Regions from separate parts of the Kitasatospora sp. NPDC088391 genome, predicted to be linked through region 3. Evidence: riboswitches for the same ligand, from Rfam matches in the RefSeq annotation. Region 3 holds a riboswitch; each other region holds the start of a gene.
The links. Region 3 has a riboswitch for cobalamin ahead of ACIQBJ_RS03310 (prenyltransferase/squalene oxidase repeat-containing protein). Riboswitches for the same ligand answer to the same signal wherever they lie in the genome.

Region 1 (5,956 bases), on a different contig from region 3:
CGCTGCCTCCAGCACGAGACCGACCACCTGTACGGGTACCTGTACATCGACCGGCTCTCCAAGCGGGACCGCAAGGACGCGCTGCGGCAGATGGCCGACGGCACCCCCAAGTACGCGACCGTCCCGAACGACTGACGGCCCGGCAGGAACGGCGACAGGGCCGCACCCCCGGCGGGGGTGCGGCCCTGTCGCGTGCGGCCGGTGCGGCGGGCGCGGCCTAGAAGTCGTCGTCGAAGGAGACCGAGCCCTCGACGGCGACCTGGTACGCGGAGACCCGGCGCTCGAAGAAGTTGGTCAGCTCCTGGACGTTCTGCAGCTCCATGAACCCGAACGGGTTGGTCGAGCCGTACCGGACCGGCAGGCCGAGGCGGGCCAGCCGCTGGTCGGCGACCGCCTGCAGGTACTCGCGCATCGACTCGGTGTTCATGCCGGGCAGGCCCTCGCCGCACAGGTCGCGGGCGAACTGGAGCTCGGCCTCGACGGCCTCCTCCAGCATCTCGGTGACCTGCCGCGCCATCTTGTCGTCGAAGAGGTCGGGCTCCTCCTCGCGGACGGTGTCGACCACCGAGAACGCGAAGTCCATGTGCATCGACTCGTCGCGGAACACCCAGTTGGTGCCGGTCGCCAGGCCGTGCAGCAGGCCGCGGCTGCGGAACCAGTACACGTAGGCGAACGCGCCGTAGAAGAACAGGCCCTCGACGCAGGCCGCGAAGCAGATCAGGTTGAGCAGGAAGGCCCGGCGGTCGTCCTTGGACTGCAGCGAGTCGAGGTGGTCGACCGCGTTCATGTACTTGAAGCAGAACTGGGCCTTCTGCGCGATGGAGGGGATGTTCTCCACCGCGGCGAAGGCCGCGTTGCGGTCCTCCGGGTCGGGCAGGTAGGTGTCCAGCAGCGTCAGGTAGAACTGGACGTGCACGGCCTCCTCGAACAGCTGCCGCGACAGGTACAGGCGGGCCTCGGGGGAGTTGATGTGCTTGTAGAGGCTCAGCACCACGTTGTTGGAGACGATCGAGTCACCGGTGGCGAAGAACGCGACCAGCCGCCCGATCATGTGCCGCTCGCCCTCGGAGAGCTTGGCGAGGTCGGCGACGTCGGAGTGCAGGTCCACCTCCTCCACGGTCCAGGTGTTCTTGATCGCGTCCCGGTACCGGTCGTAGAACGACGGGTAGCGCATCGGACGGAGCGTCAGCTCGAAGCCCGGGTCGAGCAGCATCTTCTTCCGGTCGTCGGTGCTCACTGGCAGGCCTCGCAGGACTCGGGGTTCTCCAGCGAGCAGGCGATGGCGTCCTGCTCGGCCTGGGAGAGGGAAGGGGTCTGCACCGGCACGGGGGCGGCGGTGCGGGTGGCGCCGGACGCGGCCTGGGCGATCCGGGTCGCCGGGCGCGAGCGCAGGTAGTAGGTGGTCTTCAGACCGACCTTCCACGCGTACGAGTACATCGAGGAGAGCTTGCCGATGGTCGGCGCCGCCATGAACAGGTTCAGCGACTGGCTCTGGTCGATGTACGGCTGGCGCGCGGCGGCCAGGTCGATCAGGGCGCGCTGCGGCAGCTCCCACGCCGTGCGGTACAGCGAACGGACCTCCTGCGGCAGCCAGTTGAACTCCTGGATGGAGCCGTTGGCGTCGCGCAGCGCGTCCCGGGTCTGCTGGTCCCAGACGCCCAGCTCCTTCAGCTCGCGCACCAGGTACGGGTTGACCTGGAGGAACTCGCCGGAGAGGGTCTCGCGCTTGAACAGGTTGGAGACCTGCGGCTCGATGCACTCGTAGACGCCCGCGATGGACGCGATGGTCGCGGTCGGGGCGATCGCCAGCAGCAGCGAGTTGCGCAGGCCGGTGGTGGCGATCCGGGCGCGCAGCGCGTCCCAGCGCTCCGTCCACCGCGGGTCCGCGCTGCCGAAGTGGTCGATGTGCAGCTGGCCGCGGGCCGCGCGGGTCTCGCCGTACGCCTCGTGCCGGCCGAACTGCTCGGCCAGGTCGGCGGAGCGCTCGTAGGCGGTGAGCATGATGCGCTCGGCGATCAGCGTGGACAGGGCCTTCGCCTCGGCCGAGTCGAAGTCCAGCCGGAGCTGGAAGAAGACGTCCTGGAGGCCCATCACGCCCAGGCCGACCGGCCGCCAGCGGGAGTTGGACGTCCCGGCCTCGGTGGTCGGGTAGAAGTTGATGTCGATCACGCGGTCGAGGAAGGTCACCGCGGTGCGCACGGTGGCGTCCAGCCGGTCCCAGTCCATCGCGTTCGCCAGGTCGGCGGCGGTGGCGCCGGCGGCGACGTGCGCGCCCAGGTTGACCGAGCCGAGGTTGCAGACCGCGGTCTCCGAGTCGTCGGTGACCTCCAGGATCTCGGTGCACAGGTTCGAGGAGTGCACCGTGCGGCCCGGCAGCGCGGTCTGGTTGGCGGCCCGGTTGGAGGCGTCCTTGAAGGTCATCCAGCCGTTGCCGGTCTGCGCCAGGGTGCGCATCATCCGGGCGTACAGGGTCTGCGCCGGGATGGTGCGGACGGCCTTGCCGGCCAGCTCGGCCTTGACGTACGCCTCGTCGAACTCGGCGCCCCACAGGTCGACCAGCTCGGGCACGTCGGCCGGGGAGAACAGCGACCAGTCGGCGTTGGCGTTCACGCGGCGCATGAACTCGTCCGGGATCCAGTGCGCCAGGTTCAGGTTGTGGGTCCGGCGGGCCTCCTCGCCGGTGTTGTCGCGGAGCTCCAGGAACTCCTCGATGTCGGCGTGCCAGGTCTCCAGGTAGACGCAGGCCGCGCCCTTGCGCCGGCCGCCCTGGTTGACCGCCGCCACGGAGGAGTCCAGGGTGCGCAGGAACGGCACGATGCCGTTCGACTTGCCGTTGGTGCCGCGGATCAGCGAACCGCGCGAGCGGATCCGCGAGTAGGACAGGCCGATGCCGCCGGCGTGCTTGGACAGCCGGGCGATCTGGGCGTACCGGTTGTAGATCGAGTCCAGGTTGTCCAGCGGCGAGTCCAGCAGGTAGCAGGAGGACATCTGCGGGTGCCGGGTGCCGGAGTTGAACAGCGTCGGCGAGCTGGTCAGGTACTCCAGGCGGCTCATCAGGGTGTACAGCTCGGCGACCTCGCGCACCGACTCCTGGGAGGTGCCGACCGCCAGGCCCGCCGCCACGCGCAGCAGGAAGTGCTGCGGGGTCTCGACCACCTTGCGGGTGATCGGGTGGCGCAGCAGGTAGCGGGACTGCACGGTGCGCAGGCCGAAGTACTCGAAGCGGTCGTCGCCCGACTCGTCGATCAGCGAGTCGAACAGGTCGGCGTGCTCGGCCACGAACGCGGCGGTGGCGTCGCCGATCAGGCCCTCGGCGTGGCCCACGGCCACCGAGGAGGAGAACGAGGTGACCTGCTGGGTGGCGGCCTCGTCGCGGATCTCCAGCGCCAGCAGGCGGGCGGCCAGCTTCGAGTACTGCGGGTCCTCGGCGATCATCGACGCGGCGGCCTCCACGGCCAGCCCGCGCAGCTCGGCGAAGTCCGAGCCGGCGTGGCGGCCGCGCAGCGCGGCGGCGGCGACGTGGCCGGGGTCCACCTGGGGGAGATCGGTGCTGCGGTCGGTGAGCAGCCGGAGCAGCGCCGCACCGGGGTCGGTGAAGGCGTCGGCGGTTCCCTGGGACGGCAGGGTGACTGAGGCGGCGACGGTCAAGGCGCACTCTCTCCTGTGGCGGCGGCGGACGTGGCTCGGGGTGTCCGGGACCGTACGCGGCCAGGGGAGGGCAGCACGGAGGAACGCGTACGCGTTCCGGCGCGCCGAAGACCACCCCCGGTCCGCCCGCGAGACCGGACGGCAAAGCTGTGCTGCATGGCGTCTGCGGGGATGCCGTGTCGCACACCGTCGGCAGGTCCTCGGACTCTGCGGGCGTCGCTACAGCCCGCTCACCGTTGCGGGGCAGTCCCGGACTCGCACCGGGTTCCCCTGCGTCGACAGCGAGAGTGAGCATACATGTAGTGGCGGCTGGAGCTGGAAGCACCAGATGTAGTAGAGCGTGTCGTGTCGGTGGCGCCGCGCGTAGACAACGAAAACACCGGTGGCGGGCCGTCGGGGACGGCCCGCCGGGGGCCGGGGGAGCGCCCTAGGACGGTGCGTGCGGGAACCGCGTCGTGTACACCAGCAGGTCGGTGCCGGGGTGCGGCGACCAGTAGCGCTCGGGCGCCAGGGCGAAGCCCAGCGCGTCGTAGATCCGGTGGGCGTGGCGCATCTCCGGACGGGTGGAGAACGCCATCCCGGCCAGGCCGAGTTCCCGGCTGCGGTCCATCGAGGCCGCCACCAGGGCCCGGCCGACGCCGCGGCCGCGGGCCGCCGCGCCGACCGCGAGCATCCGGATCTCGCCCTCGTCCGGCCCGGCGATGTCGGCCCACGGGGTGCCGCCCGCGGCGAAGGTCACGCAGCCGAGCACGGCTCCGGTTCCCGCGTCGTCGACGGCGACCAGGAGTTCGGCCTCCCGGTTGCGGCGGGCGGTGTCGCGGAGGAGGTGGACGTAGTCGGAGTCGGGCCGGGTGTGGCCGTCGCCGACGAAAGCCTCGACGGTGACCTCCGCGGCTGCGGCGAGGTCGTGGTCGAGGGCGCGGCGGACGATCGGGGAGCGCATCCGGACAGTGTGCCGGACGCGCTCCGGCGCGGGTCGTGCAGGTCCGGGTCGTAGGGGTAGCCGGTGGGCCGGTGCCGGTCCGAGCGACCGTGGGCGGTGGTGCGTTCCAGGTCGCGGCCGACCAGGACGCCGAGGAGTCCGAAACTGCCGAGGAAGCCCAGCAGGGCGAGCGCGGTGGTCATGGCTCCACCCTCCCGCCCGGCGCCCGCCGCGACGAGTGGCAGGAACGCCCCATTGCCGCGAAATCCTGCCACTGCCATGCTGGGCGGATGCTGAGCAACGTCGCGGTGATCGTGCTGGAGGAGATCCACCCCTTCGAACTGGGCGTGGCCTGCGAGGTCTTCGGCCTGGACCGGAGCGGGGCCGGCCTGCCGGTCTACGAGTTCGGCCTGGTCGGCGACCGCCCCGGCCCGATGCGCACCCACGCCGGTTTCGACGTCCACGTCCCGCACGGCCCCGAACGGATCGCCGAGGCCGACCTGGTGATCGCCACCGCCACCGGCATTCGCGAGCAGTACCCGGCCGTGCTGATCGAGGCGCTGCGGGCCGCCCACGACCGCGGCGCCCGGCTGCTGTCGATCTGCTCCGGCAGCTTCCTGCTCGGCGCCGCCGGACTGCTCGACGGCCGCCGCTCCACCACCCACTGGCAGTACGCCGACCTGATGGCCGCCCGCTTCCCGCTCACCACCGTCGAACCCGACGTGCTGTACGTGGACGACCACCCGGTGATCACCTCGGCCGGCACCGCCGCCGGCATCGACGCCTGCCTGCACCTGGTCCGCCAGGAGCAGGGCGCCGAGGTGGCCCGCGGGATCGCCCGCCGGATGGTCGTCGCCCCGCACCGGGAGGGCGGCCAGGCCCAGTTCATCAGCCGCCCGCTGCCCGAGGACGGCGCCGACTCGCTGACCGGCGTGCTCGACTGGATGCGCCGCCACCTCGACCGGGAGAGCAGCGTCGAGGACCTCGCCCGGCGCGCCCACATGTCGCCGCGGACCTTCGCCCGGCGCTTCCAGCAGGAGACCGGCACCACCCCGCACCGCTGGCTGACCGGCCAGCGGGTGCTGTTCGCGCAGCGCCTGCTGGAGTCCACCGAGGAGAGCGTCGACGCGGTCGCCGCCCGCTGCGGCTTCGGCAACGCCGCCACCCTGCGGCACCACTTCGGCCGCCGGCTCGGCACCACCCCGCTGGCCTACCGGCGGGCCTTCGGCGGGACCGGCCGGGCCGGGGTGCGACAGAGCGTCTGAGCGGGCTCCCGGGCGCCCGCCGCGCCCTCAGGACAGGTGCTCGGTCCGGTTCCAGCCGGCCGGCCGCAGCCGCCCGTCCCGGGCCCGCCACACGCTGGCCGAGCAGTTCGCCACCGGGTCC
Region 2 (5,956 bases), on a different contig from region 3:
CCGTCCAGCTTGAGGACCATGCCGTTCTTGAGATCGTTCGTGGTAGCCACGGGCGCACTAACTCCTGATATGTCCGCTGTCAAAGAGCACCAAGCAGGCGCGCCGCCGGGACCGCCACGGTCACAGCGCGAGGAGCTCCTTGGTGGTGATGGTGAGCAGCTCGGGCCCGCCCTCCTCGGGAGGCCGCACCACGAGCGTGTCCTCGATCCGGACCCCGCCCCGCCCCGGGATGTGCACCCCCGGGCCGACGGTGACCGGCACGCGATTGTCCAGTTTACCCATGTCGGCGGGCCCGAGGCGCGGAGCCTCCCGGATCTCCAGGCCGATGCCGTGTCCCAGGGCGTGGACGGACGGTCCGTCATGGCCCCCGGCCTGGAGGATCGAACGGGCCGCGTCGTCCGGGACGTGCTGCTCGACGCCGGGCCCGAGGGCCTCCCGGGCGGCCCGCTGGGCGTGGAAGACCAGGCGGTGCAGCTCGACCTGCCAGGGGGCGGGGGCGGCGCCGATGACGAAGGTACGGGCGGTGGAGACGCCGTAGCCGCGGTAGCGGGCGCCGAGCACCACGGTGAGGAAGTCGCCCTCCTCGACCCGCCGGTCGGTGGGCCGGTGGCACTCCAGGCCGGAGTGGCTGCCGGTGCCGACCGAGACCGGGAAGGCGGCCCGGTCGGCGCCGTGGTCGACCATCCGGCGCTCCAGCTCCATCGCCAGGTGCCGCTCGGTGCGGCCGACCAGGATCGATTCGAGCAGTTCGCCGAGCGCCTGGTCGGCGATCTCGGCGGCGGTCCGCAGGTCGGCGATCTCGTGCTCGTCCTTGACCACCCGCAGCCGCTCGACCGCCCGGCCCAGGTCGCGCAGCCGGGCCGGGTCGGCCAGCCGGGCCGCCTCGCGGTACCGGGCGACGGTCAGGTCGTGCTCCTCGACGGCCAGGTCGCGCACCCCCAGCCGGGCGGCGGCCTCGGCGGCGGCGAGCGCGGCGTCCGCCTCGGCGGGCACCGGGAGCGCGGCCAGCTCCGGGTCGGGCCGGGACTCCCCCGGCTCGGCGGGCTCGGGCTGCTCGGGGCGGGCCAGCAGCGCGCGCTCGCGGGTGAGCAGCAGCGCGGCACCGCGGGGCGCGCCGCCGGTCAGGTAGCGGACGTTGGCGGCGCGCGTGATCAGCGCCGCGTCGGCCCCGGAGGCGCTGCAGTGCTCACGGAGGCGTTCGCGTCGGGCGGAGTGCGCGTCGGACATGTCCCGAGCGTACGAACGGGGGCCCGGGGGCGCCCGTCGGGACCGGCCGACGGGTGGGGAATGCCCGGCGGGGCGGCCGTGTTGTGGCCTGGTGAAAACGGCAATCGTTGCCGGGAGAGGGAGGCCGAGATGGCACGCAGCGAACTGCGACCGGTGATCACGCTCCGGTCGACGGCGGGCACGGGGTTCGCGTACGCGACGCGGAAGAACCGCCGCAACGACCCGGACCGGATCGTGCTGCGCAAGTTCGACCCGGTGGCGGGGCGGCACGTGGAGTTCCGCGAGGCCCGCTGACGACGTGACGGACCGCGGAGGGGCCCCGGGCGGTGTGCCCGGGGCCCCTCCGCGGTCCGTCACGCGCCGGGCGGGGGGACCGAGACCACCATGGTGACCAGGCACGGGGCGGCGCCGTCGTTGCGGTAGCCGTGGGCGGCACCGGCCTCGTAGGAGGCGGTGGAGCCGGCCGGGACGCGGTGCTCGCGGCCGTCCAGGAGGAGGGTGAGGACGCCCTCGTCGACCCGGGCGATCTCGACGGTGCCGGGCGGGTGCGGGTCGGAGGTATGCGCCTCGCCGGGCTCCAGCCGCCAGGACCACAGCTCCAGCGGGCCGGGCGCCTCGGCGCCGTTCAGCAGGGTGCCGCTGCCGCCCGCGGGGCCGGTCCACAGCCGGACGGCCTCCTCGGCGGGGACGATCCGGACGGCGGAGGAGGCGTCGTAGTCGAGCAGCCGGGCGATCGAGACGCCGAGGGCGTCGGCGAGCCGGACCACGGTGCCGACGCTGGGGTTGGTGCGGGCCTGTTCGATCTGCACCACCATGCCGCGGCTGACGCCGGAGCGGGCGGCGAGGGCGTCCAGGGTGTGGCCGCGCTCGGTGCGCAGGCGCTTGAGGTTGCGGGCGAGGGCCTGGGTGACGAGGTCGGCGTCCGGCACGGGCGGGTCCACTGTTCTGCTCGGGCCGGCGCGGTGCCCGGGGCGGGGCCGCGCCGGCGTCGAAGGGTCCACCGACTGTACTGCGGGCCGGGCCGACGGGGCGTCAGGAGAGCTGCGCGAAGGCCCGGGAGCGCCGGGCGATCCGCCAGTAGCCGATCGCGGCGGCCCAGACCACGACGAACAGGCCGACGATCACGAAGCCGACGTTGTCCAGGCTGAGGCCGGCGATCCAGCCGGTGACGGGGTCGTCCAGGTCGAACTTGTCGTGCAGCACCGTGATCAGCTCGATGGTGCCGATCACGAACGCCACCGCGATCGACAGGCCGGTGATGGTCAGGTTGTAGTACACCTTGCGGACCGGGTTGGCGAACGCCCACTGGTAGGCGAAGTTCATGAACGTGCCGTCCAGGGTGTCGAACAGGCTCATCCCGGCGGCGAACAGCAGCGGCAGGCAGACGATCGCGTACCAGGGCAGGCCGGAGGCCGCGCCGGAGCCCGCCATCACCATCAGGGTCACCTCGGTCGCGGTGTCGAAGCCCAGGCCCAGCACCATGCCGACCGGGAACATCTGGCCGGGCCGGGTGATCGAGCGGGTGGCCCGGTTCAGCACCCGGGCCAGGAAGCCCCGGGCGGCCAGGTGCTTCTCCAGCTCGGCCTCGTCGTACTGCCCGGCCCGCATCGCCCGGAAGACCCGCCAGATGCCCAGCAGCGCCACCAGGTTGAGCGCCGCGATCAGGTACAGGAAGGCCCCGGAGGCGGTGGTGCCGATGGTGCCGAGCACCTGGTGGGTGGTCGAGTCGTCGTCCATCAGGGTGCCCGCGAGCGCCGCGCCGCCGGCCACCAGCGCGGCCATCAGCACCACCATCGAGGAGTGCCCGAGGGCGAACCAGAAGCCCACCGAGACCGGGCGGCGGCCGTCCGCCATCAGCTTGCGGGTGGTGTTGTCGATCACCGCGATGTGGTCGGCGTCGAAGGCGTGCCGCATGCCCAGCGTGTACGCGGTGACGCCCAGGCCGACGCCGAACACCTGGGTGCCGACCTGGTACTTGTGCGGCGCCACCAGGAACAGCAGCGTCCCGAACGCCACCACGTGCAGGGCCAGGATCACCAGCATCAGGCCGGCCGTGCGCAGGGTGTCCTCGCGCCGCCAGCGGAACGACGGCAGGGGGGAGCCCGCAGCGGCTGCGGGCAGGGTCGATTCGGACGCGGTCATCCGCGGATCACGCTCCAGCACCTCGTGGATCACTTCGTGAGATGCCGTGGCCGGTCTCCTGGCTGACGGGGTGTTGCGCGCCGGCTCCCGGCCTTCCCGGCCGCGAACGGCCAGTGGCGCGAGGTGGGGGCCGACGACTCCCCGATCACAGTGGCGAGGGCCGCTCCGGACTCCTGCGACGACGCTCCCGCGTCGAGCACAGTGCACCGGTCTTCCCGAACACCACGGCCCGCCCACGGTAGGGCCGGTGGCCCCACAGCTGCAAGGCTGCACAGGCGTGCAGGTGTCCGCGGTGTCCAAGATCACTCCCGGGCGGTGCCAGAATGACCGCCATGCACCTCGTACCCGCGGACCGCGCCGGACAGCGCACCATCGACGGGCACCGGGTCTGCGAGGCGATCGCCGCGATCGGCGACGCCGAGCACGTCCGGGCCTGGGCCGAGCGCTTCGCGCTGCTCGCCGACCCCGGGCGGCTGGCCCTGCTGCTCGCGCTGCACCGCACCGGGCCGCTGGCCGTCACCGACCTCGCGGTCGCCACCGGCATGCGCGACCCGGCGGTCTCGCAGGCGCTGCGCCTGCTGCGGGCCGCCGGACTGGTCGCCGGGGAGCGGGACGGGCGGGTGGTGCGCTACCGGCTGGTCGACCCGGCGGTGGCGGAGGTGCTGGCGCACGGGGTGCTCGGCGAGCGGGACTGACCCGCCGTCAGGGGCGGTTCAGGCCATCCAGAAGAAGACCGCGGTCATCCGCTTCTCCGCCAGCGTCGCGCCGTGGTACTCGGTCGCGGTGTGGATCAGGTTGGCGGTGTAGAGCAGCAGCCGGTTGTAGCGGTGCGGGACGGCCAGGTCCTCGGTGAAGGAGTCCGGCGGCACGAAGCGGGTGCCCAGGGCGTCGACCAGGTTGTTGTGCGGGGCGACCACGCTGTTGCCGCCGAGCCGGCCGCCGGGGAAGCTCTGCCGGTAGAAGCTGGTGCCGCAGCGCTTGGGCACGCCCGGGTTGAGGTACAGCACGGCGGCGTAGCGGCAGAGCGAGCGCGAGTCGGTGTGCGGGCGCGGCTCGCTCTCCCCCGCGCCCACCACCTGCACGCAGTTGTGGTTGAAGGTGCCGCCCTCGGCCTCGTCCAGCGCCCAGATCCGCTCGGCGCCGACGGTGTCCCGGACCAGCTTCTCGACGTGCGCCAGCTCGTCCGGCTCCAGGCCGGGCATCGCGCGCAGGCCGGGCCAGGACTCCGGCTTGTGCGGGTAGCCCTCGTCCCAGTCGGTGCGGGCCAGGTGCCGGGCGCGGACCGCGTCCGGGTCGGGCAGGACGTCGTCCAGCACCCAGTAGTCGCGCCCCCTGGTCGGCTTGCGGTACGGCAGGACGGGCAGCGCCGGGGCGGGGCGGGAGCCGCGGAACGGAGGAACGGACATGGCCCCGACAATAGGAGCGCCGTTCCGGGCCCTCGCCCATGGCCTGGTCAACCTTGCGTCAAGGCTTGGCGGCGTGACGGAGCGTCAGGTCCGCTGGCAGCGGGGGCACCAGAACAGGTTGCGGGCGGCCAGCTCCTCCGTCCGGACCGGGGTGCCGCAGACCAGGCAGGGCTGGTCCTGGCGGCGGTAGACGTAGACCTCGCCGCCGTGGTCGTCCACCCGGGGCGGGCGGCCCATCGCCTCCGGGGTGTGCTCGGGCCGGACGGTGTCGATCCGGCCGGCCTCGACGCCCTCGCGCATCAGGGCGACCAGGTCGGCCCAGATCGCGTCCCACTCGGCGCGGGTGAGGTCGCGGCCCGCGCGGTGCGGATCGATGCCGAGCCGGAACAGCACCTCGGCGCGGTAGACGTTGCCGACGCCCGCCAGCACCTTCTGGTCCATCAGCAGCGCGGCCACCGTGCTGCCGCTGCGGGAGATCCGCTGCCAGGCCGGGTCGCCCGCCTCGCCGGGGCGCAGCGGGTCCGGCCCGAGGCGGCGGTGGACGGCGGCCTTCTCGGCCGGGGTGAGCAGTTCGCAGGCCGTCGGGCCGCGCAGGTCGGCGTAGCCGCTGCCGTTGGCCATCCGCAGCCGGACCTGGCCGACCGGTTCCGGGGCCTCGCCGGTGCCGAAGTCGTACCTGCCGTAGAGGCCCAGGTGGATGTGCAGCCACTGCTCCCCGAAGCCGAGGAACAGGTGCTTGCCGTGCGCCTCGGCCTCGTCCAGCGCCTTCCCGTCGATCAGGGCGGCGCCGTCCGCGAAGCGCCCCTGCGGGCTCGACACCCGGACCGGGCCGCCCCCGAACAGTTCGTGGTTCAGCCTGGCCAGGCGGTGGATCACATGCCCCTCGGGCACCGGCGTCAACTCCTCGGTCGTGGTGGTCGCGAGGAGTCCATCCTCCCAGGCCGGACGGACAGTCCGGGCGGGCCTCCCGGGCCGTTCAGAGCTCGGCGGCGGCGGCCCGCAGGGCGGCGAGTCCGCGGTGGGCGAGGGCGGTGAAGTCCTGGCCGGGACGGGCGACCCAGGAGGCCAGGGCGGTGCGCAGGGCGAGCAGGGTCAGTTCGGCGGTCAGTTCGGCGGCCGGGTCGGGGACGCCGCGCCCGCGCAGCGCGCCGGCGAGGGCGTCGGCCAGGGCCGCGCGCTTG
Region 3 (5,956 bases):
GTCCGGCCGGTAGGTGGTGCGCCGCACCCGGCGCCCGCCCAGCGCCAGGCCCGCCACGCACAGCGCCGACCCGGCCGCCAGCGCGGGCAGGCCCAGCCAGGCCGGGGCCGTCCCGTCCAGCAGCCCGTACAGGCCGGTGCACAGGCCCGCCATGCCCGCCAGCAGCAGGACGCCGGTCAGCCTGCGGGAGGCCCCGGTCGCGGCGCCGGACCGGCCGTAGCCGCGCGAGTCCATCGCCGCCGCCAGGTGCAGCGAACGGTCCAGCGCGTCGCTCAGCACCGGCACCACGATCCCGCGCAGCGCGTGCAGGCCCTTCGCCCGACCGGCCCGCAACCTCCGGGCCCGGCCGACCCGTTGGACGCTCGCCACCAGCTGCGGGGCGACGCTCAGCGCCACCGTCACCGCCACCCCCAGCTCGTACAGCGCCCCCGGCAGCACCCGCAGCGCCCGCTTCGGGTTGGCCAGCGTGTTGGCCGCGCCGACGCAGCACATCAGACAGGCCAGCCGCAGCCCGTCCACCGCCGAGGACAGCACCGCCTCCAGCGACACCGGCCCGCCGATCGAGATCCCCGCGTACCAGGCGGGCGTCGGCAGGTGCGGCAGGGTCAGCAGCACGTGGTCGTCCGGCGTCACCCCGGTGGCGAACACGCACCGGAACAGCACCCGGACCGCCACGATCGTCAACGCCAGCCACAGGTAGTACGTGAAGCCGCGCGCCCACGGGGCCTCGGTGCGCCGCGCGGTCACCACGAAGCCCAGCACCGCCAGGACCAGCAGGAGCAGCAGCGGGTTGGTGGTCCGGGACGCCGCCGTGCCCACCGCCAGCGCCCACGCCCACCAGGCCAGCGGATGCAGGTCGCGCGGGACGCGCCGGTCGCCGCTCACTCGCGGTCCGCCCGGTGGCGGCGGCGCACCGCCACCACCGCCGTCGCGGTGCCCAGCGCGGCCACCAGCACCACGCCCGTCACCACCGGGGCGATCGAACCGGAGGAGGAGCGCGGGGCGTCCGCGAGCGGCGCGGCGTCCACCGAGGCGGAGGAGGAGCCGCTCGCGGCGGGGGACGGGGCGTCGGACGGGGACGCCTCCGGCCCCGGGGTGTCGGAAGCGGCGGCCGGGGCGCTGTCCGACGGCTCCGGAGCGGTTCCGGCGGGCGGCGGATCACTCGAACTCCCGCCGCCGGTGGTGCCGTTGCCCGTCCGGGGCGTCGGAGCGGAGGGCCTTCCGCCTCCGCCCGTGCTCCCGGCGGTGCCGCCCCCGCCAGTGCCGCCACCGGACGAACCGCCCGTGCCGCCTCCGTTCGTGCCGCCGGAACTCGACCTGTCCGCATCGGAGTCGAGGGCGCGCACCGAGTCCGGCGAGAAGGACGGGCCGCCCCGGGAGCCGCCGATGTCGGTCTCGCCGAACACCCAGGCGTCGACGCTCCCCGGCAGCGGGTGGTAGCTCATCGCGCCCAACCGGCTGTAGGACCAGGTGTGCTGGCCCGGATCGGCGTGCCAGTACGACCAGTAGGTGGTGGCCGGCGGGGTCAGCACGCACTTCTCCTGCTCGGGCGGCGGGAACTGCTTGCCGCCCTGGTAGCCGCTGTACCCGATCCGGCAGATGAAGCCGGGGCCGTCGTGCTGGGTGCCGGTGGTCTTCCAGCCGCCCTGGTTGAGGAGTTGGTAGCCGGTGGTGGGCGTGCTGCCGCAGGCGCGCAGCACCGGTCCGCCCCAGCGGCCGAAGTCGATCGCCAGTACCACGTTCCGGCTGGTCGTGCACTGGTCCATCGGGAGCGCCTCCGCGTGCGCGGACGACGGGGCGAGGCCGCCGAGCGCCACCGCGAGGACCGCCCCCGCCGCCGCGCCCAGCCGGGCCGGACGGGCGAGCCGCCCGCTCACCGCTCGCCCCCGTCGGCCTTCGTCCGCCGCCGGACGGCGACCAGCACCGCACCGCCGGCCACGGTCAACAGCACGCCGGGAAGGACGAGTTCGAGGGCGTCGGTGCCGGTGGACGCCAGCCCGCCCGCGGAGGGGCCGCTGCCCGTGCCGGGGGAGTCGCCCTGCGAGGGCGTGGACGCGGACGGCGACGGGGAGTCCGACGGGGACGGGGAGCCGGAAGCGGACGGCGGCGCGGACGGGGAGTCCGACGGGGATGCGGACGGGGACGGGGATGCGGAGCCGGATGCGGACGGGGAGCCGGATGCGGACGGGGACGGGGAGCCGGAAGCGGACGGCGACGGCGAGGGCGAGGGCGAGCCGCTGGGCTCCGGGGTGCCGGTGCCCCCGTCCAACCGGTGGCTGAGCGTGCCGAAGGAGCGGCCGGTCACCCCGCCCGCGGCCTGGGCGGCGGCGCGCACGTCGGAGGTGCGCGGGCCGTCGGCGGCGACGGCGAATCCGCCGTCCGGGTTCTGCTGCCCGGCCAGGAACTCGGCGGCCCGGGCGATCCGGGCCGCGTACGTGCCCTGGCGCAGGCTCAGGCACTGGACGGCGAGGGCGGCGGAGTTGACCGAGTTGCCCGCCGAGCCGGGGAAGCCGCCGTCCGGCAGCTGCCGGTCGGCCAGCCAGCCGAGGGCCCGCTCGACGGCCTGCCTGCTCCCCTGGTCGGGCAGCAGGTCGAGGGCCATCGCCGCGATCGCGGTGGAGTCCACGTCCGGCGTGTGGGAGTCGGGGATCAGGCTGGGCCAGGAGCCGTCCGCGTTCTGCAGCCCGCGCAGGTAGGCGATCGCGGGCCCGGCCTGCTCGGCGTGCCCGGCCCGGACCTGGGCGATCACGGCCAGGGACTGGGCGAACACCGACTGCGCCCACTGGTGGTTGCCGGGCCCGTCGCAGCCCGCGTCCGCGTCCGCGTGGTCGCAGACCGTCCCGTCGAGGGCGGCGATCAGGTCGTGCCCGCCGAAGTTCCGCGGGTCGCGGCCGAGGACCTCGGCGAGCAGCGCCTCCTTGCCGATCGAGCCGCCGCCCGCCCACTCGGTGCCGATCGCCGTCCAGTCGTCGACGGACCGGTCGGAGCGGTCCTTGCCCCGCTGGTCCAGGAAGTCGGCGATCCGGCGCAGCGCCGCGTCGTCGGTGCCGGTGGCGGCCAGCGCGAACGCGGTGTCGATGGTCAGGCCGAAGTCGGCGAAGTCGGGGAAGCCCTCGTAGTAGTGGCCGTCGACCAGGCGGGCGGGGTCGGTGAGGTAGCCGCCGGCCCTGGCCAGGTCGGGGGTGCGGGCGGCCCGGGTGCTCGGGTCCGAACTCGCGGACGGGATCGGGTCGTCGCCGCAGGGCTCGGCGGCCGGGGCCGGGACCGGGGTACCGGTGGCGGTCCGGCAGAAGAGGCCCGGTCCGTCGTGCAGCAGGTCGATGCCGGTGGCGCTCGCCGGGCCCGGGCGCCCGAGCAGCAGGGTGCCGGTGGTGGCGGCCGCGACGAGCGTGGCGAGCAGGACGGCGGCCGGGCGGCGGCCGCGACCTCTGGACGGGTGCGTGCTGGTGCTGCTGTGACTGACCCTCACCGGTGACTCCCTGATCGGGTCGCGGCGGGGTGTGACGGGGCAGCGGACGGCGGACGAGCCCCCGTACCGACTGCGTCGTAGTCCGCGACGACGCATGTGGTGCTGACGAACCCTCGCGGCCAGGCATTCCGGCTCCCCCACCGGGCGGGCGGGGTCACGGTTGCGGGTCAGCGCCGGAATCGCACCGGCTTCCCCTGGCTGTCGAGGTGGAAAACCCGCTCATCAGACCATGGTGGCTGAGGGTGCGTCAACGTGGCCGCCCACCGGGCAGGCCGCACCCCGAGCAGCTCGAAGCATGCGCAACTGGTCAACACGACAAGGGAGTTGGTTGCCGGGGCGGACCATGGCGGCAGGGCGGTGTCGGGTACGTCACCTGCCGGCCGCGCGCCACCGGTGCGAGCCGCCCGCCCGATCCGGGCCGCCGCCGCCCCCGACCGCTCCGGCCGGTCCGGGCGGGCGGGCGGTGTGCCCGCCTGCCCGGACCGGTGCCGTGTCAGTCGATCCGCCGGTCCCGCAGTTCCGCGCGCAGGGTGCGGGCGGCGGCGACCAGGCTGTCGATCGAGGCCCGGGTCTCCGGCCAGCCGCGGGTCTTCAACCCGCAGTCGGGGTTGACCCACAGGCGTTCGGCCGGGATCGCCGCCAGCCCGGCCCGCAGCAGGCGCAGCGCCTCCTCGGTGCTCGGCACGCGCGGGGAGTGGATGTCCCACACGCCCGGGCCGACCTCGGCGAGGTAGCCGGCGTCGCCGAGTTCCCGGGCGATCCGCATGTGCGAGCGGGCGGCCTCCAGCGAGATCACGTCCGCGTCCAACTCCTCGATGGCGTGCAGGATGTCGCCGAACTCGGCGTAGCACATGTGGGTGTGCACCTGGGTGTCGGCGCGGACCCCGGAGGTGGTGAGCCGGAACGCGTCGGTCGCCCAGTCGAGGTACGCGGGCCACCCGGCGCGGCGCAGCGGCAGCGTCTCGCGCAGCGCGGGCTCGTCGACCTGGATCACGGCGGCGCCCGCCGCCTCCAGGTCGACGACCTCGTCGCGCAGGGCGAGCGCGACCTGCCGGGCGGTGTCGGCGAGCGGCAGGTCGTCGCGGACGAACGACCAGGCCAGCATGGTGACCGGGCCGGTCAGCATGCCCTTGACCGGGCGGTCGGTGAGGCCCTGCGCGTAGGCGAACCAGTCGACGGTCATCGGCTCCGGACGGGAGATGTCGCCCGCCAGCACCGGCGGCCGCACGTACCGGGTGCCGTAGGACTGCACCCAGCCGTGCCGGGTCGCCAGGTAGCCGGTCAGCTGCTCGGCGAAGTACTGCACCATGTCGTTGCGCTCGGGCTCGCCGTGCACCAGCACGTCCAGCCCGGCCCGCTCCTGGTACGCGACCACCTCGCGGACCTCGGCCTCCATCCGCTTGCGGTAGTCCGCCGCGTCCAGTCGTCCCGCGTTCAACTCGGCCCGGGCGGTGCGCAGTTCGCCGGTCTGTGGGAAGGAGCCGATGGTGGTGGCGGGCAGCAGCGGCAGCTGCAGCCGGGCCCGCTGCGCCGCGGCCCGGACGGCGTACTCGGCGCCCCTGCGGGTGTCGGCGTCGGTGACGGCGGCGGCCCGGGCCCGGACGGCCGGGTCGCGGGTGATCGGGGAGGCGGCGCGGGAGGCCAGGTCGGCCCGGTTGGCGGCGAGTGGGGCGGCGATCGCGGGCGAGCCCTCGCGCAGGGCCCGGGCCAGCAGCGCCGTCTCGGCGGCCTTCTGCCGGGCGAACGCCAGCCAGCGGCCGATCTGCGGGTCGACGTCCCGTTCCGCGGCGGTGTCCAGCGGCACGTGCAGCAGCGAGCAGGACGGGGCGACGTCCACCGTGCCGGCCAGGCCGAGCAGGGTGCCGAGCGTGGTCAGCGAGGCGCCCAGGTCGTTGATCCACACGTTGCGGCCGTCGACCACGCCCGCGACCAGCCGCTTGCCGGGCAGGCCGCCGACGGCCGCCAGGTCGGTCAGGTTCCCGGCCGCCGGGCCGGTGAAGTCCAGCGCCAGGCCGTCCACCGGGGCCTTGGAGAGCGTGATCAGCGCCTCGCCGAGGCGCTCGAAGTACGAGGCGACCAGCAGCTTCGGACGGTCCGTCAGCGCGCCCAGCGCGCGGTAGGCGCGGGCGGTGGCGTTCAGCTCGGCCGGGGTGCGGTCCTGGACGAGCGCGGGTTCGTCCAACTGCACCCACTCGGCGCCCGCCGCCCGCAGGTCGGCCAGCAGTTCGGCGTACACCGGCAGCAGCCGGTCCAGCAGGGTCAGCGGCTCGAAGTCGGCGGGCCCGTCGGGCGCGGGCTTGGCGAGCAGCAGGTAGGTGACCGGGCCGAGCAGCACCGGGCGGGCCCGGTAGCCCTGGCCGAGCGCCTCGCGCAGCTCGCCGACCTGCTTCGCGGAGTGCGCGGAGAACACCGTGTCCGGCCCCAACTCCGGTACGAGGTAGTGGTAGTTGGTGTCGAACCACTTGGTCATCTCCAGCGGCGGCGCCT

Region 1: it holds a riboswitch for cobalamin, as region 3 does, so the genes downstream of both, ACIQBJ_RS22680 (ribonucleoside-diphosphate reductase subunit alpha) here and ACIQBJ_RS03310 (prenyltransferase/squalene oxidase repeat-containing protein) in region 3, are expected to answer to the same signal.
Region 2: it holds a riboswitch for cobalamin, as region 3 does, so the genes downstream of both, ACIQBJ_RS33605 (HoxN/HupN/NixA family nickel/cobalt transporter) here and ACIQBJ_RS03310 (prenyltransferase/squalene oxidase repeat-containing protein) in region 3, are expected to answer to the same signal.

The regions. Positions count from the first base shown of each region.
Region 1 is NZ_JBIVNB010000007.1:313,354-319,309, forward strand. It holds gene def (peptide deformylase) at 1-135, shown strand, start outside; gene ACIQBJ_RS22675 (ribonucleotide-diphosphate reductase subunit beta) at 218-1,213, opposite strand; gene ACIQBJ_RS22680 (ribonucleoside-diphosphate reductase subunit alpha) at 1,234-3,648, opposite strand; cobalamin riboswitch at 3,822-3,949, opposite strand; gene ACIQBJ_RS22685 (GNAT family N-acetyltransferase) at 4,076-4,591, opposite strand; gene ACIQBJ_RS22690 (helix-turn-helix domain-containing protein) at 4,861-5,835, shown strand; gene ACIQBJ_RS22695 (histidine phosphatase family protein) at 5,863-5,956, opposite strand, start outside.
Region 2 is NZ_JBIVNB010000018.1:11,310-17,265, reverse strand. It holds gene efp (elongation factor P) at 1-50, opposite strand, end outside; gene ACIQBJ_RS33620 (M24 family metallopeptidase) at 121-1,227, opposite strand; gene rpmG (50S ribosomal protein L33) at 1,357-1,521, shown strand; gene ACIQBJ_RS33610 (XRE family transcriptional regulator) at 1,581-2,156, opposite strand; gene ACIQBJ_RS33605 (HoxN/HupN/NixA family nickel/cobalt transporter) at 2,260-3,369, opposite strand; cobalamin riboswitch at 3,400-3,611, opposite strand; gene ACIQBJ_RS33600 (ArsR/SmtB family transcription factor) at 3,702-4,064, shown strand; gene ACIQBJ_RS33595 (DUF6445 family protein) at 4,083-4,775, opposite strand; gene ACIQBJ_RS33590 (Fpg/Nei family DNA glycosylase) at 4,860-5,666, opposite strand; gene ACIQBJ_RS33585 (helix-turn-helix domain-containing protein) at 5,752-5,956, opposite strand, start outside.
Region 3 is NZ_JBIVNB010000001.1:774,155-780,110, reverse strand. It holds gene ACIQBJ_RS03320 (CbiQ family ECF transporter T component) at 1-885, opposite strand, end outside; gene ACIQBJ_RS03315 (hypothetical protein) at 882-1,877, opposite strand; gene ACIQBJ_RS03310 (prenyltransferase/squalene oxidase repeat-containing protein) at 1,874-3,469, opposite strand; cobalamin riboswitch at 3,570-3,703, opposite strand; gene metE (5-methyltetrahydropteroyltriglutamate--homocysteine S-methyltransferase) at 3,963-5,956, opposite strand, start outside.